4 regions of the Candidatus Pantoea rara genome follow, and region 3 is predicted to be linked to each of the others. Evidence: predicted binding sites of a transcription regulator. Region 3 holds the regulator's gene; each other region holds the start of a gene.
What was found. The regulator Fur, encoded in region 3, represses iron uptake genes when iron is present. The targets are predictions, from matches to a motif close to ATAATAATGAGAACNACTATCAA.
Positions count from the first base shown of each region.

Region 1: a site for Fur is predicted at 4,311-4,333, ahead of ACR8BF_RS03625 (siderophore-interacting protein). Genes of this name have one in related genera too.
Region 2: a site for Fur is predicted at 4,931-4,953, ahead of ACR8BF_RS11280 (TonB-dependent siderophore receptor). Genes of this name have one in related genera too.
Region 4: a site for Fur is predicted at 942-964, ahead of exbB (tol-pal system-associated acyl-CoA thioesterase). Genes of this name have one in related genera too.

Region 1 covers NZ_CP194942.1:736,954-745,084, reverse strand. The annotation lists gene acuI (acrylyl-CoA reductase (NADPH)) at 545-1,528, shown strand; gene ACR8BF_RS03640 (CinA family protein) at 1,559-2,056, opposite strand; gene ACR8BF_RS03635 (SelT/SelW/SelH family protein) at 2,548-2,844, shown strand; gene ACR8BF_RS03630 (PadR family transcriptional regulator) at 2,845-3,384, opposite strand; gene ACR8BF_RS03625 (siderophore-interacting protein) at 3,457-4,239, opposite strand; gene ACR8BF_RS03620 (hypothetical protein) at 4,571-4,765, opposite strand; gene ACR8BF_RS03615 (helix-turn-helix domain-containing protein) at 4,974-5,843, opposite strand; gene ACR8BF_RS03610 (DUF2474 domain-containing protein) at 6,061-6,234, opposite strand; gene cydB (cytochrome d ubiquinol oxidase subunit II) at 6,236-7,240, opposite strand; gene ACR8BF_RS03600 (cytochrome ubiquinol oxidase subunit I) at 7,242-8,131, opposite strand, start outside.
Region 2 covers NZ_CP194942.1:2,396,976-2,405,106, reverse strand. The annotation lists gene ACR8BF_RS11300 (L-fucose/L-arabinose isomerase family protein) at 1-246, shown strand, start outside; gene ACR8BF_RS11295 (mechanosensitive ion channel family protein) at 298-1,428, opposite strand; gene ACR8BF_RS11290 (flagellar brake protein) at 1,525-2,259, opposite strand; gene ACR8BF_RS11285 (GlsB/YeaQ/YmgE family stress response membrane protein) at 2,470-2,718, shown strand; gene ACR8BF_RS11280 (TonB-dependent siderophore receptor) at 2,786-4,885, opposite strand; gene treA (alpha,alpha-trehalase TreA) at 5,077-6,762, opposite strand; gene ghrA (glyoxylate/hydroxypyruvate reductase GhrA) at 6,972-7,913, shown strand; gene ACR8BF_RS11265 (phosphatase) at 7,953-8,131, shown strand, end outside.
Region 3 covers NZ_CP194942.1:2,877,654-2,885,784, reverse strand. The annotation lists gene nagE (N-acetylglucosamine-specific PTS transporter subunit IIBC) at 1-1,604, shown strand, start outside; gene glnS (glutamine--tRNA ligase) at 1,759-3,426, shown strand; gene ACR8BF_RS13710 (hypothetical protein) at 3,661-4,056, shown strand; gene fur (ferric iron uptake transcriptional regulator) at 4,124-4,567, opposite strand; gene fldA (flavodoxin FldA) at 4,915-5,445, opposite strand; gene ybfE (LexA regulated protein) at 5,578-5,853, opposite strand; gene ybfF (esterase) at 6,022-6,786, opposite strand; gene seqA (replication initiation negative regulator SeqA) at 7,037-7,582, shown strand; gene pgm (phosphoglucomutase (alpha-D-glucose-1,6-bisphosphate-dependent)) at 7,610-8,131, shown strand, end outside.
Region 4 covers NZ_CP194942.1:680,713-688,843, reverse strand. The annotation lists gene exbD (TonB system transport protein ExbD) at 1-128, opposite strand, end outside; gene exbB (tol-pal system-associated acyl-CoA thioesterase) at 135-857, opposite strand; gene ACR8BF_RS03395 (TRAP transporter substrate-binding protein) at 1,206-2,177, shown strand; gene ACR8BF_RS03390 (TRAP transporter small permease) at 2,224-2,730, shown strand; gene ACR8BF_RS03385 (TRAP transporter large permease) at 2,744-4,030, shown strand; gene metC (cystathionine beta-lyase) at 4,162-5,352, shown strand; gene ACR8BF_RS03375 (DedA family protein) at 5,528-6,190, shown strand; gene ACR8BF_RS03370 (AraC family transcriptional regulator) at 6,219-7,127, opposite strand; gene dkgA (2,5-didehydrogluconate reductase DkgA) at 7,332-8,131, shown strand, end outside.

The DNA of each region.
Region 1 (8,131 bases), 1.8 Mb from region 3:
CCAACGTCAGGGAGGAAGTGCCTGAGGCACAATCATGGGGACAACGCCCCGGCGAATTATTAGCAGTCAGGAGGCATTACGCAGTCTGTGGAGAAAAAACCCACAGCCGCGGCCTGGCTGGCCTCACCGGATGAGGAATAACGCAGAGTCCGGAAATGAGGAAAACCCGGTGAGCGCCGGAAAAAGCGAACGGTAATCCGGGCGAGTGCGCGGTGAACCGGACATGGCGACGTCCTCTGTGGTGGTGAAGCAGGGTCAAAAAGTGGCGGTCATAATGTCATCTTTTTTACGCATGAACAACCCAGGCCGGGCAATTACTCAATCACACCTGTAAACGTAACGACATGATTTATATAGTCTATTTATCATATAAGATTCATAATACGACTAATCAGATGAATTATATGCAGATTTATGCAAATAGCTTGCTGCGCGATTTTTGGGGCCAGCCGCTGCTTTAACGTCCAGAAGTGGCCATTGCCCTACCGCATTCCTTTTGCCAGGCGTAAACTTATCCCCTCTCTCCCACTCTGCCGGAGGCTGCATGTTCAAGGCACTGGTCATTGAAAATGACGAACAAGGTTACCGTTCCCTGCTGAAAGATCTCCCCGAATCCCAACTGCCCGATCATGATGTCACGCTCGACGTCAGCTACTCATCTCTGAACTACAAAGATGCCCTGGCTATCTGCAACAAAGGCCCGATTGTGCGCCAGTTCCCGATGGTGCCGGGTATCGATTTTGTGGGCCGGGTGACAGCAAGCCGCCATCCCGACTGGAAAGAGGATGATGTGGCGCTGCTGACCGGCTGGGGTGTGGGCGAAAAACAGTGGGGCGGACTGGCGCAGAAAGCCAGCGTCAGCGGCGACTGGCTGGTGCGGCCGCCCGCCACGCTGAGCCCGCTGCAAACTATGGCCATCGGTACGGCGGGGCTGACCGCGATGCTCTGCGTGATGGCGCTGGAAAAACAGGGCATCACACCTGACCGCGGGCCGGTGCTGGTGACCGGTGCCAGTGGCGGCGTCGGTAGCTACAGCGTCAGCATGCTGGCACGCCTCGGTTATGAGGTGATCGCGTCGAGCGGACGCGCCAGCGACCATACGTATCTGATCGAGAAGCTGGGCGCAGCATCGGTGATTGACCGTGAAGCGCTCTCCCAGCCTGGCAAGCCGCTGGCTAAAGAGCACTGGGCTGCCGCGATAGACAGCGTCGGGAGCCACACGCTGGCGAATGTGCTGGCCGCTACACAGCGGGACGGCGTGGTTGCCGCCTGCGGGATGGCGCAGGGACTCGATCTGCCAGCCAGCGTCGCACCCTTTATTTTGCGTGGCGTTACGCTGGCTGGTGTCGATAGCGTAATGTGTCCGAAGCCGCTTCGTGAACAGGCGTGGCAGCGACTCGGTGAGCTGATGGATAGCGAACGGCTTAATCAGTTGAGCCGGGTCATTCCGCTGAGTGAAGCCAGAGAGGGTGCGCAGGCACTGCTGGATGGCAAAGTGCAGGGCCGTCTGATTGTCGACTGCCGCTAACCGGTTTTAAAAGGCGCGTACACCGCGCCTTTATCGATCGGCCCGCTGCAGCCGTTTAATCAGCCCTTCCAGCGCAAACTGCGTGCCCTGCTCCATCACCGATTTGGGATCGCCACTGAACTGGTGGCACTCCGCCTCGTCACTGCCATCGGGCAGTGCCCAGCCAAACCAGATAGTACCTGCTGGTGTGCCATCTTCGCCGCCACCCGGCCCCGCATAACCGGTGATCGATAATCCCACCGGTTCACCAGAACGGGCGCAGGCTCCCTGCACCATCTCCCGCGCCGTCTGCTCACTCACCGCCGTGTGCTGTTTCAGGGTTTCGGGCTTTACGCACAGCAGACGGATTTTGGCATTTTCGCTGTAGGTTACGAAGCCGCTGGTGTAGAAGTCACCGCTATTTTCCACGGCGGCCAGCGTCATGCTGATCAGCCCGGCGGTACAGGATTCGGCGGTCGCCAGTTGAAGTCCGGAGGAGAGTAAAATATTCCCCAGTTGCTCAGCGGTTTGATCTAATGATTTTGCCATTATGGTCTCCTTAAGACGGTCCGGAACTCCAGGTATAGCGCAAAATCATCGAATGAAACTCCGCAAGGCAATGTTTTTAAAGCGAAACGGTCGAATTCCTCAGCTGAATGCCGGTCGATTTACGCCTCATCGAACTCCCCTAACATTTGAGGCGGAGAACTGTGAGTCTCTACTTTATGAGTCTGAGAGGGTCGCGAAAAACGTCTGCTAAAACCGACGCGGTTTAGTCAATCTCCTAAAACAAGGTGGCACAGGCGCGAATCCCCTGATTAGTTGTTAGTATTCACTCCCTTGCTTGCTGGATAACAAAAATGGCGCTGCATAAAAGCCATAAAAAAGTTGATCAGTATGCTGATGAAGCAAGGTTCGTACCCGACAGGATGCAATTCAGAACTGTTTTTAAAAGCTTTATAAATTCATAAATAAACCACAGCGCACACTTTTTTAACCCGAATGCACTGGCATTTATCAACACGTAAAGGAATAGAGTTATGGCGCAAAAACCTGTGGTTGTTATTCACTACTGTATGCAATGCAACTGGCTGATGCGGTCAGCGTGGATGGCACAGGAACTCCTGCATACTTTCGCTGAGGATCTGTCAGAGGTGACGCTGAAACCGGGCACTGGCGGTATCTTTGAAATTACGCTGGATGAGCATCTGCTGTGGGAACGTAAGCGCGATGGTGGCTTCCCGGATGCGACTACGCTCAAACAGCGCGTACGCGACATCTGTTTCCCGGATCGTACCCTGGGCCACATCGACAAAAACAAAGCTGAAATCAGCTGATTAACTGTGAGTGATTTTTTCAGCCGCGTCGTGCAGCGCCTTAATCAGCGTCTGCAGCGCGGCTTCTGAGATATCTTCCTGCGCCAGTCGCCGGTTCAATGCTGTTTTGAGCCCGTGAATCGCCTCTTCAACAGCAGGAATACTGCGGTTATTGACCAGGATCGCCAGCGTAGAAAGCCGCGTAATCAGGCCGGAGACCGTTTCACGGTTATCAGCCAGCTGGCCCTCTCCCGCTGTCGTCAGGCGGTAGGCTTTGCGGGTTGCTTTCGTATCCACCACCTCAATTGCCTTCATCTCTTCCAGCAGCGTCAGATTGGGATAGATGATACCCGGACTGGGTGAATACTCGCCCTTAGAAAGCTCCTCAACAGACTTGATCAGCTCATAGCCGTGCGCCGCATTTTGCGCCAGGAAATGGAGCATCAGCAGGCGAATCTCACTCGCCTCCAGCATTTTTTCACGTCGTTTGCGTCGTCCGCCGCAGCCACCTGCGTGCCCGGACTGACCGTCAGAAGATGTGGAATTCGGATGCTGTTTCATGGCCTGCCCTGCGGGAAAAAAGTCGGATTGATGGTAGTCCGCTACCTGACAAAACTCAATTACCAGAGCCGCTTACTTCTGGTGCCAGTAAGCCACTGCCCGAACAAACTCACTGTTGAGGCCGCGCTGTACGGTGAAGTAGTCAGACAGCGCTTTGACGAACTCACCTTCGCCGGTCAGCCAGATAAAGTAATCTTCCGCAGGGAGCGTGAGCTGATCCAGTCGGGCAATCAGCTGGCTGAGCTGCGCTTTCTGCATCTGACCGCTGCCCATCCAGCTTGTCGTTACGCCCGCCGTATCGGATAAATAGTCGCGACCCGTCGCTTCATCGGTAAAGGCGTAGAGATGCAATGCCTGCGCATTTGCGTCACGCTGACGACGTGCGAAGGCGGGCAGCCCGGTTTCATCGCAGACGTAAAGCTGGAATGTATAATCGGCCGGCACCACCAGCGAACCCCGTGGCCCACCGATAATTAATTTATCGCCCACCTGTGCCTGCGTTGCCCAGTCACTCGCTACGCCCTGCTGATGAATATAGAAATCCAGGGTCAGTGAAGAGACACCATCGAATTCCAGCGGCGTGTAATCGCGCGCCTGCGGACGTAAACCTTCGGGCCAGACAATGCCCGCGTCGGTGATCTGTGGCAGGGCCAGTTTTTCACCTTCAGCGGAAGGGAAAAATACCTTGATGTGGTCATCAAATCCCTGAGACGTAAAGCCCGCCAGATCGCTGCCAGTGAACCGGATACGCCAGAATTTACCGGCAATATTAGTTTTACTGGCGACCTGGATGTGACGGAAACGCAGTTCATTACGGATGCGCTGGGGTAAACGCTGATTAGCTGATGCAGTCAAAATGTTTCTCCTCAATCGGGATCACTGCCCCTGATTCAGGGGCATGCTCACTATCATAAAACTGACATGTAATAACAATCATTCTCATTACAAGCGGGCAGATTAGCTATGATATATCTTGAGAACAAGAACGAAAAATGCGATTCAGCAAGTTAAGATATATTTTATGAAGATGCAGCTGTGCGCATAGCAGGCGTGAAGCGGCCCTGACAAAAGCGTTCATGGAAAGGTGACTGATTGGTTTAGTGAGGGAGGCTGATCAGGTTAAGGCTTGCCGGCTCCAGATGAGCCGGTCATGTTGCACCGCCGGGATTTGGCAGCGCAACAGCACTTACAGCGTGTCGTTGAATCCGGAGAGGGAAGCATTACTGCTGGTGTGTTCCGGCAGCTCACCGTCACCCAGAATTTCATGCTGAGAGGTGTGAGAGTGCGGATGCAGTCCAGCGGGCGGTGAGAAAGGCTCAGCCTGCTGTGCCATTGCCATAACAGGCAATGCCAGAACCAGTGAAATCATTAAGCGTCGCATAGTTTTCTTCGTTTGTTGTTTTGGCCGGAAAAGGCCTGAAATGCAGATGAATGTTCCAGCCCCATCACGGATGAACGATGATTCAGGTATGACGGGGTTTCAGTGGAGGATTTTACGCCAGACTGGCGAGTTATTTTATAAAATCGTGCGGTTTGTCACGGTTTACCGCACGAATTATGCATTTGAGCCTCTCTCCCTGCCCTGCAGGCTATGCCTGCATGACCGGAACAGAAAAAACGCCGCTTAACCAATCGGGCTTACATTGTGCAAAATCGAGACGCAGCAGATCTTTGCCAGGACGGCGGGACATTCCCAGCGCTGGCAGATGCTGATAGTAGATATCCTCGATAAAGCGCGTCAGCTGCTCCGGTCTGCCGCTCCAGTGAAGCGACGCATAGAGGCCCGGCACTTCACTCCAGTTGTCGGTGTGGTCACCCAGCAAACCGGCATATTGCGGCTCCAGCGCCTGAAACAGGCTGATATTCTGCTGGTCAGCAGAGCTATGACCGGGACTATACTGAAAGCCTAACCAGCCCTGCGCAACATGACTGCCCGCCAGCGCAACCAGTTGCCGCGCCTGCTCAGCCACCCGGTGATCGCGATCGGCAATGTAATCACCGAACTTACATTCCCACTCCTGCGTCTCTCCGCGCAGATGCAGCTCTTCCTGGCGTTCTACCAGCGTCGCACGTTCTGCCAGCGACCGCGCCAGAATGCGTCCATGGAAATTTTTCACCGGCAAATGGGGAATACGGCGAAATGCGCCAGGCGTCAGCGAAAAGTGACCTTTGAACACTCGGGTGAAGTTTTGCTGGTTATCAAAACCAAAACGCACGGCGATATCGATCAGCGTCATGTGCGTCAGACGCAGCGCCATGGCTGCCATCGTCAGACGCCGTTTACGGGTATAGGCCGCCAGCGTCTGTCCGGTCATCTCCTTGAACATGCGCTGCATGTGCCATTTCGAGTAACCTGATTTAAGGGTAATTTGATCGATATTGAGATCATCGGTGAGATTGGCTTCTATCCACTCGACCAAATCGGTAATGTGCTGTTTTTTAATGGCCTGACTGAGCATGATGGCGATTTACGACGCGGATGAGGACTGGGATTTTCGTCACAAAAGGATAACAAAAATCGCGAATCGGTGTAAGGAAAGGGTAAGGCACATGCGCCTGTTCGGGGCGATTCCGCATTAATTGCTTAGGTTACTAACTAAAAAGGCTGACCAATGTCAGCCTTCTGATTATTGATAAAAACTGCGCCGGATAGCGGTGAGACGCAGTCTGCGACAATTAATGACTACGCATACCCGCGGCAGTCATCATCATGCGGAACAGCGAGGCGACGACGCCCAGTGCCAGCACGCTGGCGGCATAGATAAACACCAGCCACATCACGCGCTTCCACCAGGGTGCTTTCGTCTCATCATGGTGATTGTGGTCTTTCATGCTGCTGAGGCTTTTCATATCAATGATATCCTTCATCTGCTTTGATTTTTCCACGGAATACATAGTAGCTCCAGAAGGTGTAGCCCAGGATCATCGGGATAATCAACAGGCTACCCACCAGCATAAACGCCTGGCTCTGCGGCGGCGACGCGGCGTCCCAGATGGTCACGGATGGCGGAATAATGTTTGGCCATACACTGATACCCAGCCCGGAGAAGCCCAGGAAGACCAGTGCCAGCGTCAGCAGGAACGGTGAATAGTGCGCCTCACGCTTAATGGCGCGCACAATGCCCCACGAACAGAGCAACACCAGCACCGGAACCGGCAGGAACAGGAACAGATTCGGCTTGCTGAACCAGCGATGCGCGATATCTGCATGCGCAAACGGTGTCCACAGACTGACGATGCCGATAATCACTAACAGTGCGATCACCAGCGGCGTCGCCAGCGCAGACATCTTGCGGTGCAGCTCGTTCTCGGTCTTCATGATGAGCCAGGTACAGCCCAGCAGCGCATACGCCACAACCAGACCTACGCCGCAGAACAGCGGGAACGGTGCCAGCCAGTCCAGCGCGGAACCGGCGAAACGGCGTCCCTCAACCGGAATGCCATCCAGGAACGCACCCACCGCGACACCCTGACTGAAGGTGGCGATAACGGACCCGGCAATAAATGATTTGTCCCAGAATGCCCGATGACCTTCAACCGCCTTGAAGCGGAACTCAAAGGCGACACCACGGAAAATCAGGCCAATCAGCATGGCAGTCAGCGGAATCGACAGCGCATCGGTAATCACTGCATAAGCCAGCGGGAACGCACCAAACAAGCCTGCACCACCCAGAACCAGCCAGGTTTCATTACCATCCCAGACCGGCGCCACGGTGTTCACCATCATGTCACGCTCGCCAGCATCTTTATTGAACGGGAACAGCAGACCAATACCCAGGTCAAAACCATCCATCACGATATACATCAGGGTTGCGAAGACGATAATCACAAACCAGATAACGGAATAATCGATCATCTTAGTGGTCTCCATCCTTAAAGGTGGCAGCGGAAAGCGGACGCGCTGGCGTTTTCTTCTGACCCGGTCCACCCTCTTCAGTGATATGACCTTCGCCGACAACCGGTCCCTGCTTAATCAGACGCATCATGTAGTGATACCCCACACCAAACACCGAGCTGTAGACCAGAATAAAGGCCAGCAGGCTGATGCTCATGTGCATATCGCCATGTGCCGAGACCGCATCAATGGTGCGCTGCACGCCATACACCACCCACGGCTGACGACCGATTTCAGTGGTAAACCAGCCCGCCAGAATCGCGATCAGACCCGATGGTCCCATCAACAGCGCAAACCACAGGAAAGGACGCGACTCATAGAGACGGCCTTTGAAACGCAGCCACAGACTGACCACGCCCAGCGTAATCATCAGCAGGCCCAGCGCCACCATCACGCGGAACGACCAGAAGATCACCGTCGAATTAGGCCGGTCCTCTTTCGGGAACGATTTCAGTGCAGGAACCTGCTTGTCCAGGCTGTGCGTCAGAATCAGGCTGCCGAGGTAAGGCACTTCCAGTGCATATTTGGTGCGCTCCTGCTCCATATCAGGAATACCGAACAGGATAAGCGGTGTGGCTTCACCCGGCGGGTTTTCCCAGTGTCCTTCAATTGCCGCGATTTTGGCAGGCTGATGCTCCAGGGTATTCAGACCGTGTGCATCACCAATCATCGCCTGAATCGGCGCGACAATCAGCGCCATCCACAGCGCCATGGAGAACATTTTACGGATAGCGGGATTGTTATTCCCCTTCAGCAAATGCCAGGCCGCCGACGACCCCACAAAGAAGGCACTCGCCAGGAATGCCGCTACCGACATATGGAACAGGCGGTAAGGGAAAGAGGGGTTAAAGA
Region 2 (8,131 bases), 480 kb from region 3:
CTCTCAACGGACGACTTTAGCGGCGAAATCAAAGCCTATGTGGGTGAGGGGATGTCGGTTACGGATCCGCTGGACACGGTGGGCTGTCGTGCGGTGATTCAGGTACCACAACTGGAAACGCTGCTGGCGTGGATCTGCCGGAATGGCTTCGAGCATCATGTAGCGATGAACCACTCTGCCACGGCGGGTGTGTTGCAGGAGGCGTTCAGTGAGTATCTCGGCGTGAGCTGCTATCGGCATCAGTAGGTGGTAAGACTGAATGCCCGCCCTCCCTTGAACAGGAAGGCGGGCAGAAACTTAGCGCGCCATTCTGCGCACCTCGTCCTCTTCATTCGGCACTGCTACCAGATCGACCGGTGGCAGATTACCGCCGCTGAACTCAACCTGACGAATCGGGAAGGCAAAGCGGATATTCCGTTCTTCCAGTGCCGCCATCAGCTGCAGGTTAATCTCCTGCTGAATATCCATGTACTTATTGTAATCCGCGTCCAGCACAAAATAGACCACTTCAAAGGTCAGTTTTGAGTCCTCAAAGGCCAGGAAATGGGCGCGGTCAAAACGGGTGGTTTCAACGCCCTGAATAATCTCTTTCACCAGTGGGCTGATCTCCCGGACCTGCTCAGAGGGTGTGGCGTAGCTGATACCAAACTTAAACACGATGCGGCGCTGCTGCATGCGCTTGTAGTTGTGGATCGTCTGTTGCAACAGAATGGTATTTGAGCAGACAATCTGCTCGCCACTCAGGCTGCGCAGTCGGGTCGTTTTCAGACCGATATGTTCGATGGATCCGGCAATGTCACCAAAGACAATAAAATCGCCATGTTCAAACGGCTTATCAAAGCCTATCGCCAGCGACGCAAACACATCGCTCAGCACGGTCTGAATCGCCAGCGCTATCGCGATACCGCCGACGCCCAGGCTGGCGACCAGTGCGGTAATGTTGATGCCCATGTTCGACAGAATGGCCAGGAACATCATGATCCAGACCACCACCCGCAGCAGAATCCCGAGGATCACTGTGGTGACCGGATTACGCACATGCAGCGGGTCGCGCAGCAGACTTTTCAGCCATAGCCGGATGCCGCAGTCGATCCACAGCGCCAGCTGCACAATCAGCGCCAGGAACCAGCCGTGCGCGATGGTTACGCTCCAGGACGCGGGCAGATCGACAAACTTCAGGGCAATCAGCAGCGAAAAGATCAGCAACAGGGTCTGGCTGGTACTGCGCAGTATCTCCACCAGAATCGCGGTGGCGCGGACATGGCGATGCTCGCTATAAAGGGCAATCCGGTTGGAGATAAAGCGAATCAGAGTACGTAATACCCAGTAAATGACCAGGGTGGAAACCACTACGATAGCGCTGTTAAGCCAGAGTTCCTGATTAAAAAAGAGGGATTGAAAACGACGTGAAGAGAGCCAGTTTTCCATTGGGGAGGGTCTCCTTGCTGGGTTCCGGTTTAAAAGAAAACAAGCAAGAAGCATAGCCTGGATGCAACCCATCTGTGTGGCGCATCCGTAAAGCCGTTACTGAAAACGGGTCGATTTATCGCGTGCCAGCCGCTCCAGGGCAAAAATAATCTGCTGAAGCTGCCGCTCCTGCGCCGGGTTCAGCGTGGCAAACCGGAAGCTCAGGCGGGGTGTGATCAGGGTTTCATTTTTGCGGGTCACGACACAGCGCTCGCCAATATTCAGTAGCTTCACCGGCACTTCAAAAATGCCATATTCGCCCAGCTCGACCCGGAACGAGTTGAAGCTGTCACCGTTCTGCAATCCTTCGGGTAACGGTTCATCCACCAGCACGCCAAGACCGCCCAGGGAGAGATCCTGTAACCGCAGGCGCGTTTTACGGCCATCCGGCCACGCGGTGTGACACCAGAACTGCGGCTCCAGCGGGGCGCAGACCCGGAAAAACTCCCGACGCTGAATCTGCCACAGCAGGTCCGGCAGCGGCGCGCTGAAAGCGGGTAAGCCTTCAAAATCTATGCGTTCCAGTGAGGTCAGGCTGAATTCCACCTTTGCACCGAAAGTTTCAGCGGTGATGCTGAGATCGTCGCTGGTCAGGGCATAGTCGTTATCCAGGTTATTACTGCCAAGATCAAACACCAGACGATCTTTATCGGCCGTCAGCATCCTGCTGATGAACTGCCCACGTGGAAACCGTACCAGCAACGGCGTCTGATGCCGCAGCAGATCTTTCATAACGCCCAGAACCGCCAGCGTGCCACGTTTTAGATATTGTTCCTGGTCGGCTTCTTTCACGTCCTGCTCCACAAGGGGGTTACTTTGTTTATGCTGTTTTTTTGTCTCGTTTCGGTTATCGGCGCGGCTAAAAAAAGCTTTAATCTGCGGCTCATAAATAATAACCGTGAGCAGGCAAGCAATTTTCAAAAAGATGACTATACTTATCGCGGTAAACCGCTTGATAAATCAGGCGTTCACGATTTAATCATAAAAAGGAAGGAGCAACAGATGGGTATTATTTCCTGGATCGTCTTTGGCTTAATCGCAGGTATTCTGGCGAAGTGGATTATGCCGGGTAAAGACGGTGGCGGTTTCATTCTGACTATCGTGCTGGGTATTATCGGTGCCGTAGTGGGTGGCTGGATCAGTACGCTGTTTGGCTTCGGCCGCGTCGATGGCTTTAACTTCGGCAGTTTTGTGGTCGCAGTGATCGGTGCCATCGTGGTGCTGTTCGTTTACCGCAAAGTACGCAGTTAACCGTAACAGTTTCAACAGAAAAGGGGACGAAGCGATTCGTCCCCTTTTTTTATCGTTTACTCTGCCATCAGAAGTCGTAACCGACTGTCGCCATCACGCTGCGCTCTGCGCCCCAGTAGCAATAGCCCGTGTCGTAACAGCCCGCCACATAGGTGCGGTCAGTCAGGTTATTGGCGTTGACCTGCACCCATGCGCCTTTCAGACTGCTGTTCCAGACGCCGAGATCGGCCCGCACTGAGGCATCAAATAGCGTCACAGACGGCACGCGTGTGGTGTTTTCATTGTCCGCCCACTGTTTGCCGATGTAACGCACGCCCGCGCCCGCACTCAGACCGTAATCAAACTGATAGTGACCCCAGAGTGCCGCCATGCTGTTGGGAGTAACATACGGCGTATGGCCGCTGTTGCCATCCACCGAATCTTTAAAGCGCAGATGATTGAGCGTGTAGCTTGCTACGGTGCTCAGACGCGGGGTTAACTGATTACGCGCTTCAAGCTCGATACCCTGTGAATGAACTTTGCCCGATGGCGTAAAGTACGGCGTCGGTGCTTCCCGGTTCGCCACATCTTTCTGCGTCAGGTCATAGACCGCCACGCTGTAGAGATCGCGGGTGCCGACCGGCTGATATTTCACGCCGGCTTCATACTGCTCGGCGGTGGTCGGCTTCAGCAGGTTATTGTTGGAATCGGTAAGCGCGGCCGGGGTAATTGCCTGGCTCCAGCTCACATAAGGCGAGATGCCGTTGTCAAAGGCATAGAGCAGGGCTGCGCGTCCGCTAATGTGATCATCCTGACGACGCTCGCTACCGCTGTTATTGGCGACGATGCGGTCATAACGGCCGGAGAGATCAAGATGCCAGCGATCCAGCTTCATCTCATCCTGCAGATAGAGGCCGGTCTGGTAGTAGCGGCGGGTACTATCTGCCCAGGCGTGGTCAGGCATCTCACCCACCTGCTCGCCGGTCACGGCATTAAGCTGGTTAGCTGAACCGCTGGCCTCACTAATCTCATTTTTGTAACGATGATACTCGGCACCCAGCGTCACGCGGTGCTCCAGTTCGCCCGTGTTGAACTCTGCCGTTAAACGGTTATCGGTGGACCATGCAGAGAGCGACGAGCGTTCGCCAGAGTAGTAGCGGTTCAGCAGATCGGGATTATTTTCATCCCAGCCAATCTGATAGACCTGATCGAGATCGACATTTGAGTGGCTGTAGCTGCCGGTCGAGGAGAACGTCCAGACGTCGTTAAAACGATGGGCGAAATCGAAGCTGTAGATCTGTTCGTGCCGCTTGAACTGATCGAGATCGCTGTTGCCCTCATAAAAGCCGTTGCTCAGCTTGTAGCCGTTGTGTTCGGTGAGGCTGCCGTCTCCCGGTACAGAACCATGATAGCCGCCTGAGGGATCTTTCTGCAGATAGGCTTTCAGGATCAGATGAGTATCTTCATCCGGCTGCCACATCAGCTGCGGCATCAGCGCATATTTCTCTTCGCGGGTGTGATCGTACTGGGTATCGCTGTTGCGGGTTACGCCGGTCAGGCGAAACGCCCACTGATCGTTGATCGCATTGGTATAGTCAAACATCGTGCCGGTGGTGGCGTTGCTGCCTGCCTGCAGCTGGATGTGACCCTCTTCCGCGAACTGAGGACGCTTGGTCACCATGTTCACCAGCCCACCCGGCACCGTCTGGCCATAAAGCGCAGAAGAGGGGCCTTTGATGACGTCGATGCGCTCAAGGAAGGCGTTATCTACCTGCAATGCGTTGAAACTGCCGCCGTCGCTCATTACCCGCATACCGTCGAGGAAAGTGTTATCGACATCGCCGCCGTGGAAGCCACGCAGAGCAATAGTGTCATAACGGGTCGCCGCACCGCCGAAGTTGGTGAAGACACCGGAGCTGTAGCCCAGCGCCTGGTTCAGGGTCAGCGCGCCCTGATCCTGCATCTGCTGGCGGGTGACCACGGATATCGATTGCGGTGTGGTAATCAGCGGACGATCGCTTTTAGTTGCGCCCTGGCTGGTGGTCGCCAGATAACCCTGGGTCGGCGAGGTCGAATCTTCCTGCGGCTGGGCAGTGACCACCATATCGGCAGCATAACTCAAAGCAGGCGCGGTCAGCGCCAGGATGCAGAGGCGAATATGGCCTTTCAGCGACAATGACAGTTTCATCAAAATTCCTTTCTTGGCAAAGGTTCAGGCAGGTGAATAAAATTATTGATAGGCAATCTCATTATCATAATGAGAACTATTACCTTTTGTAAATTGGCTGCAATTTTGCCTGTTGATGTAAGAAGGTCAAGTAAAATTCGCTGAAATGAGGTGCGGATACCTCCGGCGGGGCCGGAGGTATCCAGAGTGGATCAGTTTTGCGAGGCAGACGCCTGAGGAATATCGTGGGCGCTGTTACAGGTTTTATCTTTCGGGCAATACTTATCCAGCAGTTTCAGCGTGACGCCGTTGGTCCAGCCAAAGCCATCCTGCAGCGGATACTCACCGCCGCCACCGCCGCCGAGATTTTTGCCGTCAACGACATATTTCTCCACCAGCTTATGCTCACGGTCATAGGTGTTCTGGACGTTTTGCAGGAAGCGTAAGCCGACCTCTTTCGCCAGTTTAGGCTGGTTGTAGTGTTCCAGACCTTCTACGGCAACCCACTGCAGCGGTGCCCAGCCATTCGGCGCGTCCCACTGCTGACCGTTGTTCACGGTGGTGGTCACCAGACCGCCGGGTTTCAGCAGCTGTTTTTCTACTGCGCTGGCGGTGCTTTCAGCCTGTTTGTCACTGGCGACCCGCAGATAGAGCGGGAACAGGGCCGCAGCCGTCAGCTGCGGATGGACCTGTTTTTTCTGCCAGTCATAATCGGCATACCAGTTCTGTTTGCTGTCCCACAGATAGCGGTTGATTGCGGCCTGGCGCTTCTCCGCGCGATCGGCAAACTGCTTCGCCAGATCGCTCTGCTTGTTCATCTGGTAGCCTTTTGACAGTGTCTGCTCCAGATGGAACATCAGGCTGTTAAGGTCAACCGGGGCCAGCTGTGTGGTGCGAATTGTCGACAGGTTGTGCGCATCGGTAAACCAGCGCGAACTGAAGTCCCAGCCTGATGCCGCACCGGAACGCAGCTCGCGATAGAGTTCCGCTTTATTGCGCTGCGGCGCTTTCTGCGCGGTAGCTATGTCATCCATCCAGGATTCGGTGCGTGGCACGTCGCGCGCATCCCAGTAGCGGTTGAGCAGGGTGCCATCCGTCAGCTTTATGACCCGCTTACTGGCCGCGTCTGACACCACTTTATCGCTATCCGCCATCCAGTAGTCATACTCTTTCTGCAGCTGCGGCAGGTAGCGGACATAGGCTTTGCCGTCATCGTGTGTCGCCAGCAGATCAACCATCAGGCTGAAGAACGGTGGCTGTGAACGACTCAGGTAGTAGCTGCGGTTGCCGTTAGGGATGTGGCCATAACGGTCGAGGAGTGAGGCGAAGTTATCCGTCATATCCTGCACTTTGTCCCAGTGTCCGCTCTCGGCCAGCCCCAGCATGGTGAAGTAGCTGTCCCAGTAATAGACTTCGCGGAAACGCCCGCCCGGCACCACGTAGGGCTTAGGCAACGGCAGCAGGGAATCATACTGACCGGCGCTGCTGGTGGTGCGCGTCAGTACCGGCCACAGGCCATCAATGTGTTCACGCAGGTTTTGGCCGGCAGGCGGCACATATTTATCACCGGCAGTGGGCAGGGTGAAGTTGGTATCAACAAAATGCTTCAGATCGAAGTTGCGCTGTTTCTTCTGCATCTGCCAGTCGGCAAGAATCGACGCGGGATCGAATTTCGGCACCGCATCCGCAAAGGTCTTTTGATCGGGATAGAACTTCGCCTGTTGCACGGCGTTAAATAGCGGTCCTAAACGCACATCCGGCGGCTGCGGCTGATTATTCAGCATGCGGCTGTTGTCGTCGGCATGGGTGGTGAAAGCGGGAACGCTCAGCAGCAACGTGAGCAGAAAGGGCGCATAACGCTGACGCCGTGAGTCGGCGCTTACCTCAATTTTTGTCATCGGTTTTTCTCCTTGTCCGAAATGCGGCCGCGCGTAACGCATTGACCACAGGTCCAACTTTAGACCTTATCTGACCACTTCACCCTGAAGCGAGCCGGAAATGTGAAGCCACGGGAATTATTTTTAGGGAAAAAACCGCATTATCACGCCGGTTTTTTCTTGCTCTCACCCCGCTTTTCCCCGACGCTGAAAGAAAAAAGGAGAGCAGGATGGAGATCATCTGGTATCACCCGTCGCAGTCTGCAGCGGCCTGGATTAACGGTTTACAACAGCGTCTGCCCCAGGCGCGGGTTCGGGCCTGGCAGCCAGGCGATAAGGGGCCGGCTGATTACGCGCTGGTCCGCTCACCGCCCACAGAGATGCTGCAGGGACGCGCCACACTGCGCGGCGTCTTTGCGCTGGGCGCAGGCGTTGACGAGATTCTGAAACAGCTGCAGCAGCATCCGGAGATGCTGCCCGACACCGTGCCGCTTTACCGGCTGGAAGATACCGGGATGGCGCGGCAGATGCAGGAGTATGCGGTGCATAGCGTGCTGAGCTGGTTCCGTCGTTTTGACGACTACCGTCTCCAGCAGCAGCAACAGTGCTGGCAGCCACTGCCAGGTTACACGCGCGAAAACTTCACCATCGGCATTCTGGGCGCGGGCGTGCTGGGACAGAGCGTAGCGGAGAGCCTGAAACCCTGGGGATTCCCGCTGCGCGTCTGGAGCCGCTCACCGAAAGCGATCGACGGCGTGACCAGCTTTGCCGGTCGCGATGCCTTGCCTGCCTTTCTGCAGGAGACGCGCGTGGTGATCAACCTGCTGCCGAGTACACCCGAGACCATAAATCTTATCGATCACGACTTTTTACAGCAGCTGCCCCACGGCGCGTTCTTCCTCAACATCGCGCGTGGCGCGCAGGTGGTGGAAGACGATCTGCTGGCCGCGCTTAATAGCGGTCAGCTGAAAGCGGCGGCGCTGGATGTCTTTCAGGTTGAACCGCTGCCGGAGGCGCATCCACTCTGGTCACATCCGCGTGTCATGATCACCCCCCATAATGCGGCGGTAACGTTGATCGACGAAGCTATCGACTACATCGCCCGCGCCATCAATCAGGATCAGGCAGGCGAGCCGCCGCAGGGCAGGGTGGATCGTCAGCGCGGCTATTAATGAACCGGCCCTGTCAGGGGCACTCAGCAGGAGAAGAGGATGTATCCGGTAGATCTGCATATGCACACCATCGCCAGCACGCATGCTTACAGCACGTTGCACGATTACGTGACTCAGGCGAAGCAAACCGGCCTGAAACTGTTCGCCATTACCGATCACGGCCCCGACATGGCCGATGCGCCGCACTACTGGCACTTTATTAATATGCGCGTCTGGCC
Region 3 (8,131 bases):
CGAAAGCACTCTCCTTCTTCAGCGGACGACGACTGGTGCCGATTCTGGTCTCGTTCCTGATGATCCTGGTCGCCTTTATCCTGATGTATATCTGGCCGGTAATCTTTAACGGGCTGGTTAACTTCGGTGAACATATCCAGAAACTTGGCTCTGCCGGTGCCGGTATCTACGCCTTCTTCAACCGTCTGCTGATTCCGGTCGGTCTGCATCACGCCCTGAACTCGGTGTTCTGGTTTGACGTTGCGGGCATTAATGACATTCCTAAATTCCTGGGCGGTGCGCAGTCACTGGCAAATGGAACCGCAACCGTGGGCATTACCGGCCGTTACCAGGCGGGCTTCTTCCCGATTATGATGTTTGGTCTGCCGGGTGCGGCGCTGGCCATCTACCACTGTGCGCGTCCTGAGAACCGCGTCAAAGTCGGCAGTATTATGCTGGCTGCTGCGTTTGCGGCCTTCTTTACGGGTATCACCGAACCACTGGAGTTCTCCTTCATGTTCGTGGCGCCTGTGCTCTATCTGATCCACGCCGTCCTGACCGGTATTTCTGTCTTCATCGCCGCCAGCATGCACTGGATTGCCGGATTTGGTTTCAGCGCCGGGCTGGTGGATATGGTGCTGTCGACCCGTAATCCATTGGCCACACACTGGTACATGCTGATTCCGCAGGGTCTGGTCTTCTTCGTTATCTACTACGTGGTGTTCCGCTTCACTATCAAAAAATTCAACCTGATGACGCCGGGCCGCGAGCTGGCGGTTGCCGGTGATGAAAGCGATGGCTATGACGTCAACGTGGATAAAACGGATAATGGTGAAACCGCCACTGAATCACTGGCGCGCCGTTATATTGGTGCGGTGGGTGGTTCAGCGAACTTAACCAGCATCGATGCCTGTATCACCCGTCTGCGTCTTAATGTGACTGATTCCGCTCAGGTTAATGAGGCTGTGGCGAAGCGTCTTGGTGCATCCGGTGTGATTCGTCTTAACAAACAGAGCGTGCAGATCATCGTGGGCACCCAGGCAGAAAGCATCGCCTCGGCCATGAAAAAAGTGCTGACCAAAGGTCCGGTTGCTGCAGCGGCTACCAGCAGCACACCCGCTGAGCCGGACGTGAAACCGCAGGCAGTACTGAACAGTGAGAAACGTGTCATCGCAACCCTGCTGGCACCGGTAACGGGCGAAGTGGTTGCGCTGGAGGATGTACCGGATGAAGCCTTCGCCAGCAAAGCGGTGGGTGACGGTCTGGCGATCAAACCCAGCGACAAATGGGTCGTGGCACCGATAGCGGGTACGCTGGTTAAAATCTTCAACACCAATCACGCCTTCTGTCTGGAAACGGACAACGGCGTAGAGATTGTGGTGCATATGGGACTGGATACCGTGGCGCTGGAAGGTAAAGGCTTTACCCGCCTGGTTGAAGAGGGGGCCACTGTGGTTGCCGGTCAGCCTGTACTGGAAATGGACCTTGAATTCCTGAATGCGAACGCCCGTTCAATGGTGAGTCCGGTCGTGGTCAGCAACAGCGATGATTTCGCAGGGCTGACGTTACTGGCCCGCGGCCAGGTGGTGGCAGGTGAAACCCCGCTGTATGAAGTGAAAGGCTAATCCCCCCGCAACAGAACCCCACAGGCAGGAAGCGATTCCTGCCTTTTTTGTTTTAAAGGCTTAACAAACGGTTGTTTCCCTCAGACGCTTTGTGGATCATACTCCGTTACTTCATGGTACAAATCACCCGTTATTCGTATTGAGGATTTTTGAGATGAGTGAGGCTGAAGCCCGCCCAACTAACTTTATTCGTCAGATCATTGACGAAGATTTGGCGAGCGGTAAGCACAGCAGCGTGCATACCCGTTTCCCGCCAGAGCCCAATGGCTATCTGCATATTGGTCATGCGAAATCGATCTGTCTGAATTTTGGCATCGCCCAGGATTATCAGGGGCAATGCAACCTGCGTTTCGACGATACCAATCCGGTTAAAGAGGATCTGGAATTTGTCGAATCCATCAAGCGTGACGTCCAGTGGCTGGGTTTTGAGTGGAGCGGTGAGGTCTGTTACTCATCAAACTATTTTGATCAGCTTTATCACTATGCTGTCGAGCTGATTTCCAAAGGTCTGGCCTACGTTGATGAACTGAGCCCGGATCAGATTCGCGAATATCGCGGCACCCTGAAAGAGGCTGGCAAAAACAGCCCTTATCGCGATCGCAGCGTGGAAGAAAACCTGGCGCTGTTTGAGAAGATGCGTAACGGTGAGTTTGCCGAGGGCACTGCCTGTCTGCGCGCTAAAATCGACATGGCCTCTACTTTCATCGTGATGCGCGATCCGGTGCTTTACCGCATCAAGTTCGCGGAACACCACCAGACGGGCAACAAGTGGTGCATCTATCCGATGTATGACTTTACCCACTGCATCTCCGATGCGCTGGAAGGCATTACACACTCGCTGTGTACGCTGGAGTTCCAGGACAACCGCCGTCTTTATGACTGGGTACTGGATAACATCACGATTCCGGTTCATCCGCGCCAGTACGAGTTCTCGCGTCTGAATCTGGAGTATGCGGTGATGTCAAAACGCAAACTCACTCAGCTGGTGACCGAGAAGCACGTTGAAGGCTGGGACGATCCGCGCATGCTGACCGTTTCAGGTCTGCGTCGTCGTGGTTATACCGCGGCTTCTATCCGCGAGTTCTGCCGTCGTATTGGCGTGACCAAACAGGATAACATTGTGGAGATGGCCTCGCTGGAGTCCTGTATCCGTGATGACCTGAATGAGAATGCGCCACGCGCCATGGCGGTGCTGGATCCGCTTAAAGTCGTGATCGAAAACCTGCCAGCCGGCCACAGCGAAATCATCACCATGCCAAATCATCCGGGCAAGCCTGAGATGGGCACGCGTGAAGTGCCGTTCAGCCGTGAAATCTGGATTGATCGTGCAGATTTCCGTGAAGAGGCGAATAAGCAGTATAAGCGTCTGGTACTGGGCAAAGAAGTTCGCCTGCGCAACGCCTATGTGATTCGCGCTGAGCGGGTCGCTAAAGATGAAGCGGGTAACATTACCTGTATCTATTGCACCAGCGATGTTGATACGCTCAGTAAAGATCCAGCGGATGGCCGCAAGGTCAAAGGGGTGATTCACTGGGTGTCTGCCGATCACGCGCAGCCTGCTGAGTTCCGTCTGTATGACCGTCTGTTCAGCGTGCCGAATCCGGGCGCGGCAGAGGACTTCCTGGCGGTGATCAACCCTGAGTCACTGGCGATCAAACAGGGTTTTGTTGAACCCGGCCTGCGCGATGTGGAACCGACTACACCGTTCCAGTTTGAGCGTGAAGGTTATTTCTGCGCTGACAGCGTTTACTCTAAACCGTCGCAGCTGGTGTTTAACCGCACCGTCGGTCTTCGTGATACCTGGACGAAAACCGGCGAATAATTTTTTGTGGCTGACCTCATAAAATGACTCAAGGGCGATTTATCGCCCTTTTTTATTGCCCCGATTTTTACCATTGCCGACGTTTGTTCTGCATTAACTGCAACTGGTTAAATGCCGCAGTGTGAGAGAAATCTGAGTTTAAAAAAATTAATCAATTTACAGATGTGAATTATCCGCTTTCAGGTAGGCTATTCGCTCTCAGAGGTTGCACAGCGGGTTACAGAAGGAAAAAAAATGACCGTTCTCGCCCAGGAAGCCAGAAACAGTGTTGTCGTTTTACATCAGCTCATTGAACGTATTTTTAATCAGCCTGCCGGATCTGACGACAGTTTTGAGCTGTTGATGTCCTATTTTCATCCTGACTTCCGCATGGTGACCCCGAAGGGCAAAGAGTACAATCTGAACGAAGTTGAAGATCTTTTCCGACAGTTGCAGGGGCAACGGGAAGGGATGCGCATTGCCACATGCGAACATGTGATCCTCTCTCATCATGATAAAGAGATCACCGTACAATATCGCGAAATGCAGATGATGAATGGCAATAACCATAGCCGCATCTCGCTGGCGATACTGGATTGCAGCAGCTCAATTCCGCGCTGGCGTTATTTGCAGGAGACGCTGGTTGCCTGATGCGTTACAGCAGAAATCAGACGAAAAAAAACCGGTGAATTCACCGGTTTTTTAATTTCAGGCCGCATTACTGATCGTGCAGGGTTTCGTTTTCCCGGCAATCGCCCAGTGTGCAGTGTCCATAAAGATAGAGGCTGTGGTTAGTCAGCTTGATGCCATGGCGGGTCGCGATTTCACGCTGACGCGTTTCGATCGACTCATCGCTGAACTCAATAACCTTGCCGCAATCCAGGCAGATCAGGTGATCGTGGTGATGCTGCTGCGTCAGTTCAAAGACCGATTTACCGCCTTCAAAATTGTGGCGGGTAACAATACCGGCGTCATCGAACTGATTCAGAACACGGTAAACGGTAGCCAGGCCAATCTCTTCGCCGATATCAATCAGGCGTTTGTACAAATCTTCCGCACTGACGTGATGGCACTCAGGTTCCTGAAGCACTTCCAGAATTTTCAGTCTGGGCAGTGTCACTTTCAGGCCAGCCTTCTTTAATGCGGTGTTGTTGTCAGTCATGCGGATTTTGTCCTGTTACTAATATTCACTTTTGTGGCTTGTCGCCTTGAATGTCGATCTTCACTCATTCTCATTTGCGTCTCATTATAGAACTGAAGCGATGAAATGAAAACCAGTGGGCGTGCCAGAATCATCATGGGCTATTGGGGATAAGTCACCGGGCCGGGGAGGATTGTGGCAGATGTCTGTTTGTACATCGCTTAGTCTTGCCGCTAAGAGAATAAGCGGAAGATCGATGCGGGTATTCTACAGATTAAACGGAGAAAGTTAAAAAAATGTGGCTATTATTTCTATAGGAATTTCCATTGCCTCAATGTGAGCTGGCGCTCACATTGAGGCAGACGGGATCAGGCTTCGATAATCTCTTTCAATTGCAGTTCATCAAAGATCTGCTTAACCCATTGTTCTACACGCTGGTTAGTCAGTTCAGGCTGACGATCTTCGTCAATGGCCAGACCCAGGAAATGAGTATCATCGGCTAGCCCTTTTGATGCCTCAAAGTGATATCCGTCTGTTGGCCAGTGTCCGACGATTACCGCGCCGTGTGGCTCAATGATGTCGCGAATAGTGCCCATCGCATCACAGAAATATTCTGCGTAATCTTCCTGATCGCCACAGCCAAAAAGCGCAACCAGCTTGCCGTTGAAATCGATCTCTTCCAGCGTCGGGAAAAAGTCATCCCAGTCGCACTGCGCTTCGCCGTAGTACCAGGTCGGAATGCCCAGCAGCAGGATATCAAACGCTTCCAGATCTTCTTTTGTGCTTTTCGCGATGTCATGCACTTCTGCAACGTCAGTACCCAGCTGTTTCTGGATCATTTTTGCAATATTTTCGGTATTGCCGGTATCGCTGCCAAAGAAGATGCCTACGAGTGCCATGAGTAAAATAACCTCTTAAATCCTGATGATGAGATGTGTGCCGCAGCACATTTCAGCGAATAATAGCAGACGAGAGAAAACCGGTGAACGGTTAAAGCCCCGACATTTGCTCCTGCGTGCGATTTGCGCACATCAATCCAGTTTGAGCTGCGCCAGCAGCATCTGTTCAATGAGTTCGCTGCGACTGAGATTACGCTGTTCTGCCAGCGTATTGAGTGCATCGACGGCTTCACTGTTCATTTTCAGTTCGACACGACGAAGTCCGCGTCCTTTGTCACGTTTAAGCTGATTGCGCTTGTTGATGCGCAGCTGTTCATCACGCGACAGCGGACTGGTTTTGGGTCGACCAGGGCGGCGCTCATCAGCAAAGAGATCGAGCGTCGTGCGGTCAGTCTGTTCTTTTGCCATGGCTTAGTAAAACTGAATGGGGGCGGGCGCCAGACACTCACCGCGCAGATTATAAATTAATGGCTATTGCCACAGCAAAACTGACTCGCGGCAAAATTTTAGCGCGCCATCATACTTCACGCGTACTCCTGACGCCAATCCTAAACTTTTGCCGCCATCTGATTGCTTTTAAAGCGCAAAAAAGCGACGAACAGTGCGCAAAACGGCATCGGGTTTCTCTGCGTGAACCCAGTGTCCCGCACCGCCGATCACATGGGCCTGAGCCGCCGGAAATTGCTGCAGCAACGCATCGCGATAGCGGTTATCCAGATAGCTGGAGTCGCCGCCGCGAATGAAGAGTGCAGGATGATTCCAGGCAGGCACCGTCTGCCAGCCAGAAATCGTAGTGTAGTTATCCCACAGCACCGGCACGTTGAATCGCCACTCGCCCTCCTGAAACGACTTCAACAGGAACTGAATTACGCCTTCTTCATCAATCACCGTGCGCATAATGCGGGCCGCCTCGCTGCGGGAAGAAACGCCCGCATCCGTCACGGCACGAATACCTGCAAATATCTGGTCATGGCGGCGGGTCTGGTAGTCCACCGGGGCGATATCAATCATCACCAGTCGCTCAATGCGGTCCGGTACAAGCGCGCTCATGGTCATGGCGATTTTACCGCCCATCGAGTGGCCGATCACCGCGACACGCTCAATGCCGTGTGCATCCAGCGTATCGACCATATCCTGCGCCATTACAGCGTAGTTCATCTCGTCAGAGCGGGGTGAGAGTCCGTGGTTGCGGACATCAACCTGCAGCAGAGGACCGGCATCTTTCAGGCCGCGTGCCAGCACGCCAAGGTTATCCAGACTGCCAAACAGGCCGTGAATTAACAGGATGGGCAGGGAATCCGCAGAGGATTGTTCAGTTTGCAGACGGGCGTTCAAAATCATAGCAAAGTTCTTAAGTTTGAGACCTGAGCTTAGGTTATCATGGTTTCACCTTTTCAGGCGCGCTGGTTCCGGCGGCATTAGGACATATTCTGACTTTTGCCCGTAAACCGTTTGATTGCTAACAACCCGCCTGAATTTAACTTTATAATCCTGATGTTAGAACCCACACATCCTTTGAATTGCCTGACTATACTCAGATCTTTTCAGGAAACAGGTGGTTCTGTCATGAGAAAGAACCGTACGGAATAAGATGAAAACGATCGAAGTTGACGAAGAGCTCTACCGTTATATTGCCAGCCACACGCAACACATTGGTGAAAGCGCATCCGACATTCTGCGTCGTATGCTGAAATTCACGGCCGGTCAGACTGCACCCGCTTCGCCTGTACAGCCAGCGTCAAAAGAGGCAGCGAAAGAGTCCCAGGTTTCTGTGGGTTCGCGCCCGCAGGACCGTGTCCGCGCGGTGCGTGAGTTGCTGCTCTCCGATGAATATGCGGAGCAGAAGCGGGCGGTGAATCGCTTTATGCTTATCTTGTCAACGCTCTATCGTCTTGATACCGCAGCCTTTGCTGAGGCTACTGCATCGCTGCAGGGCCGTACCCGCGTCTATTTTGCAGGTGATGAGCATACGCTGTTGCAAAATGGCACCCATACTAAGCCGAAGCATGTACCCGGCACCCCGTACTGGGTGATCACCAACACCAATACTGGTCGTAAATGCAGCATGGTCGAACACATCATGCTCTCGATGCAGTTCCCTGCGGAACTGACCGAGAAAGTTTGCGGCACCATTTAAAAACTTAAGCGTCAGGGAGCAGCGCCAATGGCCAATCACCCACGTGCCGGGCAACCCGCCCAGCAGAGCGATTTGATTAACGTTGCACAATTAACGTCACAATATTATGTCCTGCAGCCCGATGTGGCGAACCCGGAACATGCGGTGAAATTTGGCACCTCTGGCCATCGCGGCAGTGCAGGGCGTCAAAGCTTCAACGAGATGCACATTCTGGCGATCGCTCAGGCAATTGCCGAAGAGCGTAAAAAGAACGGCATCACCGGGCCGTGCTACGTCGGTAAAGACACTCATGCGCTGTCAGAGCCGGCTATCCTGTCGGTACTGGAAGTGCTTGCGGCGAACGGCGTTGATGTGATTGTGCAGCAGGACAATGGCTATACGCCGACCCCTGCGATCTCAAATGCTATTCTTGAGCACAACAAAGCGGGTGGCCCGCTGGCTGACGGCATCGTCATCACGCCATCGCACAACCCACCGGAAGATGGCGGCATCAAGTACAACCCACCTAACGGCGGGCCGGCTGATACCAATGTCACCAAAGTGGTGGAA
Region 4 (8,131 bases), 1.7 Mb from region 3:
ACCGTAGCCAGCGGCGCGGCCACCATAAAAATGATCAGCAGCACCAGCATGACGTCGATAAACGGCGTCACGTTGATTTCATGCATTTCACCGTCGGTTTCCAGATCGTCGTTTAATCGCATTGCCATAACAACTTACCCTAAACGCAGTTTCTGAGCGGTCGCAGGACGCGGAACGTCGGTGGCGACGGTGCCCAGGTCGATATCACGACTCTGCAGCAGCATGACCTGAGCGGCGACATCACCCAGCGAGGCTTTATAGTTAGCGATCATGCGGGCAAAGATGTTGTAGATCACGACGGCCGGAATAGCGGCCACCAGGCCCACCGCCGTCGCCAGCAGCGCTTCGGCGATACCCGGAGCCACTACCGCAAGGTTGGTGGTCTGGGTTTTCGCGATGCCGATAAAGCTGTTCATAATGCCCCAGACGGTGCCGAACAGGCCGATAAACGGGGCGACAGAACCGATGGTTGCCAGGAAGCCATTGCCACGGCCTGCATGACGGCTGAAAGCAGCAACGCGACGCTCAAGACGGAAACTGGTGCGATCTTTAATGCCGTTGGTGTCTTCCACGCCCGCCGAAAGTTCAAGTTCATTCTGCGCATCGTTCAGCAGCACGATGCTGTGGCTGTGACCGGTAAACGACTGAGCAATGCGGGCGGCGTCATTGAGACTGCGGGCTTCGCCCAGAGCCAGTTGCTCACGCTTCAGACGGCGTTTAGCGGCGCTGAGTTCGGCATATTTGCCGAAGAAAATCGCCCAGGTCACCACTGAGGCCAACAACAGGCCAATCATGACCACCTTTACCACGATATCGGCATGTTGATACATGCCCCAAACGGAAAGGTCCGTTTGCATCAAATCACTGGCTACCACGCTGCTTCTCCAACTTCTGATTCAGGGATGCGAAACAAGCGCGAATAATAGCAAAATAGCGGCGAATTGATAGTAGTTCTCATTAGTATTTACAAACCCAATCGCCGTTATTGACCTCCCATTGACCTTGTTTAAACACTTTTTTCAGGGATGTTTCGAAAATGTGAAGTTGCATGAAAATTTATTAAAACAACGTTTCAAAATGTGACGTGATTCATTCAATCAGCATTGCTGCATTTTACTCAGACGCGTTTTCACTATGCTGGCTGCACACGGCCCTGTGCGGTTAGCCCAGACTCCAGGCCGTCCTACCTCTGCGGGAGACATATAATGAGAATGACGAAAACATGCCTGGCCAGTGCCCTGGCGGCGATGATGATCAGCGCCACCGCCACGGCACAGGTAATTAAAGTGGCTGAAGTCCAGCCTGCCGGCTATCCCACTGTGGTCGCCCTGCAACACATGGGTGACAAACTGAAACAGGCCACCGATGGACGGCTGGAGATGAAGCTCTACGCCGGTGGCGTGCTGGGCGATGAAGATCAGACGCTGCAACAGGTGCAGTTGGGTGCCATTGATATGATCCGGGTCTCGCTGGCGCCGGTCACCTCGATTGCTCCGGAAACCAGCGTGCTCACCCTGCCCTACATTTTCCGCGACGTTGACCACATGCACAAAGTGCTGGATGGCGAGATAGGCCGCGACATTGCTGACAAGTTCGACAAAGATCCCAATGCCCGCATGGTGTTCCTGGGCTGGACCGATGCCGGTGAGCGCAACATGATTACCAAGAAGCCACTGGCAAAGCCGGACGATCTCAAAGGCATGAAGATCCGGGTTCAGAACAGCGCTATCTCACTGGCGACGCTGAAAGCGATGGGCGCGAATCCGGTGGCGATGGGCGTCAGTGAAGTGTTCAGTGCGATGCAGACCGGCGTGGTCGATGGCACCGAGAACAACCCACCCACCTTTGTTGCCCATAACTACATGCCGGTCGCGAAGTACTACACCCTCACCGGCCACTTTATCCAGCCAGAGATGATCCTGTTTTCAAAGCGCGCCTGGGATCGTCTGAAGCCCGAGGATCAGGCACTGCTGAAGAAACTCGGCAAAGAGGCGCAGGATGAGGAGCGCCAGCTCTGGGCGACCTACACCGAACAGTCGATTGCCAAAATGAAGGCAGGCGGCGTGACCTTCCAGCAGACAGACCGCGACTACTTCGTTAAAGCGACCCAGCCAGTGCGCGATCAGTTTGGCGGCAAATATCAGGATCTGATGACCCGGATCGCTGAGGTGAAATAACCCAGACGCCACACTGCTGTGTGGCGTACTTAATCAGGGATCAACTATGTCTGCTTATACGCGTCTGATGGATGGGCTTTATCTGCTCTGTATGCTGGTGGCCGCCGTGGCGCTGTTGATCATGGTGACGGTGATCCCGATTGGGATCTTCGCCCGCTACGTGATGAACGGCGCGCTCTCCTGGCCTGAGCCGGTCGCCATTATCTGCATGATTATTTTTACCTTTATCGGTGCGCCGGTCGGCTTTCGTGCCGGAACCCATATCTGCGTGTCAATGGTTACGGATCGTCTGTCACCTGCCCGGCAGCGTCTGATGCTACGGGTCTGCGATCTGCTGATGATCATCACCTGTCTGGTGATCTTTCAGGCCAGCTACAGCCTGTGCGAAGCAATGTGGGTGCAGACGCTCGCTTCCCTTCCAGCGGTGACCTACGGCGAGATGTATCTGCCGATCCCGATTGGTGCCCTCTTCACCCTGCTGTTTGTCATTGAACGATTGCTGACCGGCGATCAAAGTCAGCGGCCTATTGTCACACTGGGCGGCACCCACTAATCCGGAGCAGAAGATGGATGCATTAATCTTGATAGGCAGTTTGCTGGTGTTGCTGTTAGTGGGTTTTCCGGTCGCCTTTGCGGTCGGCCTGAGCGCCTTTATCGGTGCCTGGTGGATCGATCTGCCGCTGGAAGCGGTGGTGATCCAGATTACCAATGGGATTAACAAATTTTCGCTGCTGACCATCCCGTTCTTTATCCTCGCAGGTGCGATCATGGCGGAAGGTGGCATTGCCCGGCGGCTGGTCAACTTCGCCTATATCTTTGTCGGCTTTATTCGCGGCGGCCTCTCGCTGGTTAACATCGTTGCCTCAACCTTCTTTGGCGCCATCTCCGGGTCGTCGGTGGCGGATACCGCCTCGATTGGATCGGTGATGATTCCGCAGATGGAGGAGAAAGGCTATCCTCGCGATTTTGCCGCGGCGGTGACCGCCAGCGGCTCCGTGCAGGCGGTGCTGACGCCGCCCAGCCATAACTCGGTGATTTACTCGCTGGCGACTGGCGGTCTGGTCACCATCTCCTCACTGTTTGTCGCGGGTATCCTGCCGGGACTGATGCTGGGGGGCTGCCTGATGGTGATGTGTCTCGGTTTCGCGCGTAAACGTGGCTACCCTAAGGGCGAGCGTATTCCGTTTCGTCAGGCGCTGAAGATTTTCTTCGACGCGTTCTGGGGCCTGTTCACCGTCGTCATCATTATGGGTGGGATCCTCTCCGGTATTTTCACCGCTTCAGAATCTGCGGCGATCGCCTGTATCTGGGCCTTCTTCGTTACCATGTTTATCTACCGCGACTTTAAATGGAATCAGCTGCATATCCTGCTGTTCCGTACCATTAAAACCGTCACCATCGTGATGGTGCTGATCGCCTTCGCGGCCGGGTTTGGCGCCGTGATGACGTTCATGCAACTGCCAACGATGATCACCGAAGCCTTTACCAGCCTCTCCGATAACAAATATGTGATTCTGATGTGCATCAACATCCTGCTGCTGGTGGTGGGTACGCTGATGGACATGGCACCACTGATTCTGATTCTTACACCCGTATTGCTGCCGGTGGCGACCTCACTGGGCATCGATCCGGTGCACTTCGGCATGATCATGCTGACCAATCTCGGAATCGGTCTGATAACCCCGCCGGTCGGCACGGTGCTGTTTGTCGCCAGCGCCGTCAGTAAGCAGAAGATTGAACAGGTGGTGAGCGCGATGCTGCCCTTCTACGGCATGCTGTTTATTGTTTTGATGCTGATTACCTATATTCCCGCCATTTCGCTCTGGTTACCGCGCCTGATGGGCGTGATGTAAGACAATGAAAACGGGCCCGCTTGCGGGCCTTTTTTTCCTGCGGCGCACTCTGATAATCACCATTGAATCTCAACCCTGCTGGCTGTTTCGTGGTAACGTGAGGGCTTAGTCTGAAGCGGTAAAGGCGACTCATGACCACCAGAAAAATTGATACCACGCTCGTCAGTGCAGGACGCAGCAAGCGTTATACCCAGGGCTCGGTGAACAGCGTGATTCAACGGGCCTCCTCGCTGGTTTTTGATACGGTCGCGGAAAAAAAACGCGCCACCGCCGGTCGGGCAAAAGGTGAACTCTTTTATGGCCGTCGTGGCACCCTGACGCACTTCGCGTTGCAGGATGCGATGACCGAGCTGGAAGGCGGCGCAGGCTGCGTCCTCTACCCCTGCGGCGCGGCTGCCGTGGCGAACGCGATTCTGGCCTTTGTCGAAGCGGGCGACCACGTGCTGATGAGCGGTGCGGTCTATGAACCGACGCAGGACTTTTGCACGAAAATCCTGGCTAAGCTGCAGGTGACAACGGGCTGGTTCGATCACTGCATCGGCAGTGAAATTGGTGCACTGGTGCAGCCCAACACCCGGGTGGTTTTCCTGGAGTCGCCTGCCTCAATTACCATGGAAGTTCAGGATATTCCGGCCATTGTGGCGGCGGTTCGTGCCAAAGCGCCTGAAGCGATCATCATGATCGACAACACCTGGGCGGCCGGTATTCTGTTCAACGCGCTGGCGCACGGTATCGATATTTCTATTCAGGCCGGCACCAAATATCTGATTGGTCACAGCGATGCGATGATTGGCACCGCAGTCGCCAATGCACGCTGCATCGATCAGCTGCGCGAGAACTCCTATCTGATGGGCCAGATGGTCGATGCCGATAGCGCCTACATGGCGAGCCGGGGTCTGCGTACGCTGGGCACCCGTCTCCGTCAGCATGAAGAGAGCGCGATTCAGGTGGCTGAGTGGCTGGCGGCGCGTCCCGACGTGGCAAGGGTGAATCATCCGGCGCTGGCGCAAAGTAAAGGCCATGAATTCTGGCAGCGCGATTTTAACGGTAGCAGCGGCCTGTTCTCATTTATCCTGCAGGAAAAATTAGACGCGCCCAGGCTGGCGGAATATCTCGATCACTTCCATCATTTCAGCATGGCTTACTCCTGGGGCGGCTATGAATCGCTGATCCTGGCCAATCAGCCGGAAGAGCTGGCAGAGATTCGTCCGGCGGGCGGCGTGGATTTCACCGGCACGCTGGTGCGGCTGCATATTGGCCTGGAGCATGTTGATGACCTGCTGGCTGACCTGGAGGCCGGTTTTGAACGCCTGATGCGCTGAGTCAGCACATCAGAAAGTAAACAGAAGATAAACCGGGTTGCGGTGGCCCGCAGAGTTTGCCGGGCAACGCCCTATTTATTGTTAAAATTTATCCCGCATCGTTCAGGTTGTCAGTGAGATCACTGCGCTGTCTGAACGCAGACGGAATGTTCCTTGTGACGTGATGGAATCGCTAATGGGTGTTTTACACGAGATTGTCCAGGCGCTCTGGCATCAGGATTTTGCTGCGCTGGCAAATCCGGATGTGGTGTGGGTGGTGTATGGCGTGATGTTTCTGACGCTGTTTCTGGAAAATGGTCTGTTACCCGCCTCTTTCCTGCCGGGCGACAGTCTGCTTCTGCTGGCAGGCGCGATGGTGGCTAAAGGGGTGATGGATTTTGTACCGACCATGGTGATCCTGACGACGGCCGCCAGCCTCGGCTGCTGGCTGAGCTATCTGCAGGGCCGCTGGCTGGGCAATACGCGACTGGTGAAAAGCTGGCTGATGCATCTGCCCGCGCAGTATCACCAGCGAGCCTGGAATATGTTTAATCGTCACGGTCTGATGGCGCTGCTGGTCGGCCGTTTCCTCGCTTTTATCCGCACCATCCTGCCGACTATGGCAGGCATTGCAGGTTTACAGAATGGTCGCTTCCAGCTGTTTAACTGGCTCAGCGGCATGTTGTGGGTCGGCATTGTCGTGACCTTTGGCTATGGCATCAGCCAGGTGCCGTTCATCAAGCGTCATGAAGATCAGGTGATGGCGATTCTGATGATACTGCCGATGGTGTTGCTGGTGCTCGGCCTGTTCGGCAGCATTCTGGTGATCTGGAAACAGCGTCGGCAGAAACGGGCCTGACGCGCTTAGCACACTGACCCGCCGCCACTCAGGCGGACGGGTCTGCTACTGTCTGTCTGACACGATTGACCTCTTCCCCCGGCGTTACGCCAAAGTAGCGTTTAAACTCCCGCGAAAACTGTGAAGGGCTTTCATAGCCAACCCGCACCGCCGCCGCACTCGCTTTCAGTCCATCGTGCAGCATCAGCAATCGCGCCTGATGCAGGCGATAGCGCTTGAGATACTGCAACGGCGAGGTCTGCGTTACCGTTTTGAAGTTATGGTGAAAGGCTGAAACGCTCATGTTTACTTCTGCCGCCAGCGTATCGACGCTGAGGTTCTCTGCATAGTGATTCTCGATTCGCCGCAGGGCACGCGCGATCAGGCTGAACTGCGTCTGTCGGCTCACGAGAGAGAGCAGCGCGCCGCCAATCGGGCCGGTCAGCACGTAGTAGATAATCTCCCGCACGATGTGCGGCCCCAGTACACGCGCGTCACGCGGCTGGGTCATCACATCCAGCAGCCGCTCAGCGGCACATAGCATCGGTTCCGTCAGCCATGCGGAATGAATGCCCGACGTCTGCGGCTGCGGCTGGAACTGATCGTCATCGCCGATTTCAATCAGCAGATCCTGCAGGCTGGCGGTATCGACGTTAAGGCACAGTCCGGCAATGGGTATCTCCGGTGAGGCCCAGGTTTCGCACTCCACCGGGAGTGGCACGGTGAGCATCAGATACTTGCTGGCGTCATACTGAAATACGGTGCTGCCGAGATAGCCGGTTTTGCTGCCCTGAAACAGGATCACAATGCCGGGCTGATACATCATTGGCGTGCGGGGACGATACTGATTCGCATAAATCAGTGACACATTTTCGACCGGACAAAGACGGTCGTGACCGTGGGTCATTAAGGTGACTACCTGCTGTGCCAGCCGGTGACACAGTGCATCATGCGCCATAGCGACTCCTGTTTCGGCCAAAAAGCCAGTGTGCCGCGCGAATGCCTGAATCGCCAGCAACCTGGAGAATCAGGCAAGAAATTTACTGAATCGGGCATGCCTGCAGAACTGCTGTTGTGACAAGAGCTGAGCAGGCTGACAATTGTTGGCTAGACTTAAGCACAGTGAAATCTCACGGATTAACCGCAACGGAAAGGAGCAACTATGGCAGACCAACCCATTATCAAACTGCGCGATGGCAATATGATGCCGCAACTCGGACTCGGTGTGTGGCAGGCCAGCATTGAAGATGCGCGCCATGCGGTGCTGAAAGCGCTTGAGGTCGGCTATCGCTCAATCGATACCGCCGCCGCCTATAAGAATGAAGAGGCGATTGGTCAGGCACTGCAGGAAACCGACGTGCCGCGTGAAGAGATTTTCGTGACCACCAAACTGTGGAATGACGATCAACAGAACGTTCAGCAGGCGATGGAAACCAGCCTGGAGAAACTGAAGCTGGATCAGGTTGATCTCTATCTGATGCACTGGCCGTGCCCGGAGAAAGACAATTATGTTGATGCCTGGAAGAAGATGATCGAACTGCAGCAGCAGGGTCTGACCAAAAGCATCGGTGTCTGTAACTTCCATGAAGCGCACCTGAAGCGCCTGCTGGATGAAACAGGTGTGACGCCAGTCGTGAACCAGATCGAGCTGCACCCGATGCTGCAGCAGCGCACGCTGCACGCGTGGAACGCACTGCATCAGATCCAGACCGAATCATGGAGTCCGCTGGCACAGGGTGGTAAAGGCGTTTTCGATCAGGACATCATTAAGTCGCTGGCGCAGAAATATGGCAAGACACCGGCGCAGATCGTGATCCGCTGGCATCTGGATAGCGGCCTGGTAGTGATTCCGAAGTCGGTAACGCCAGCGCGTATCGAAGAAAACTTTAAGGTGTTCGACTTCCGTCTGGATAAGCATGAAGTGAGTGATATTGCGAAACTGGACAGCGGCAATCGTCTGGG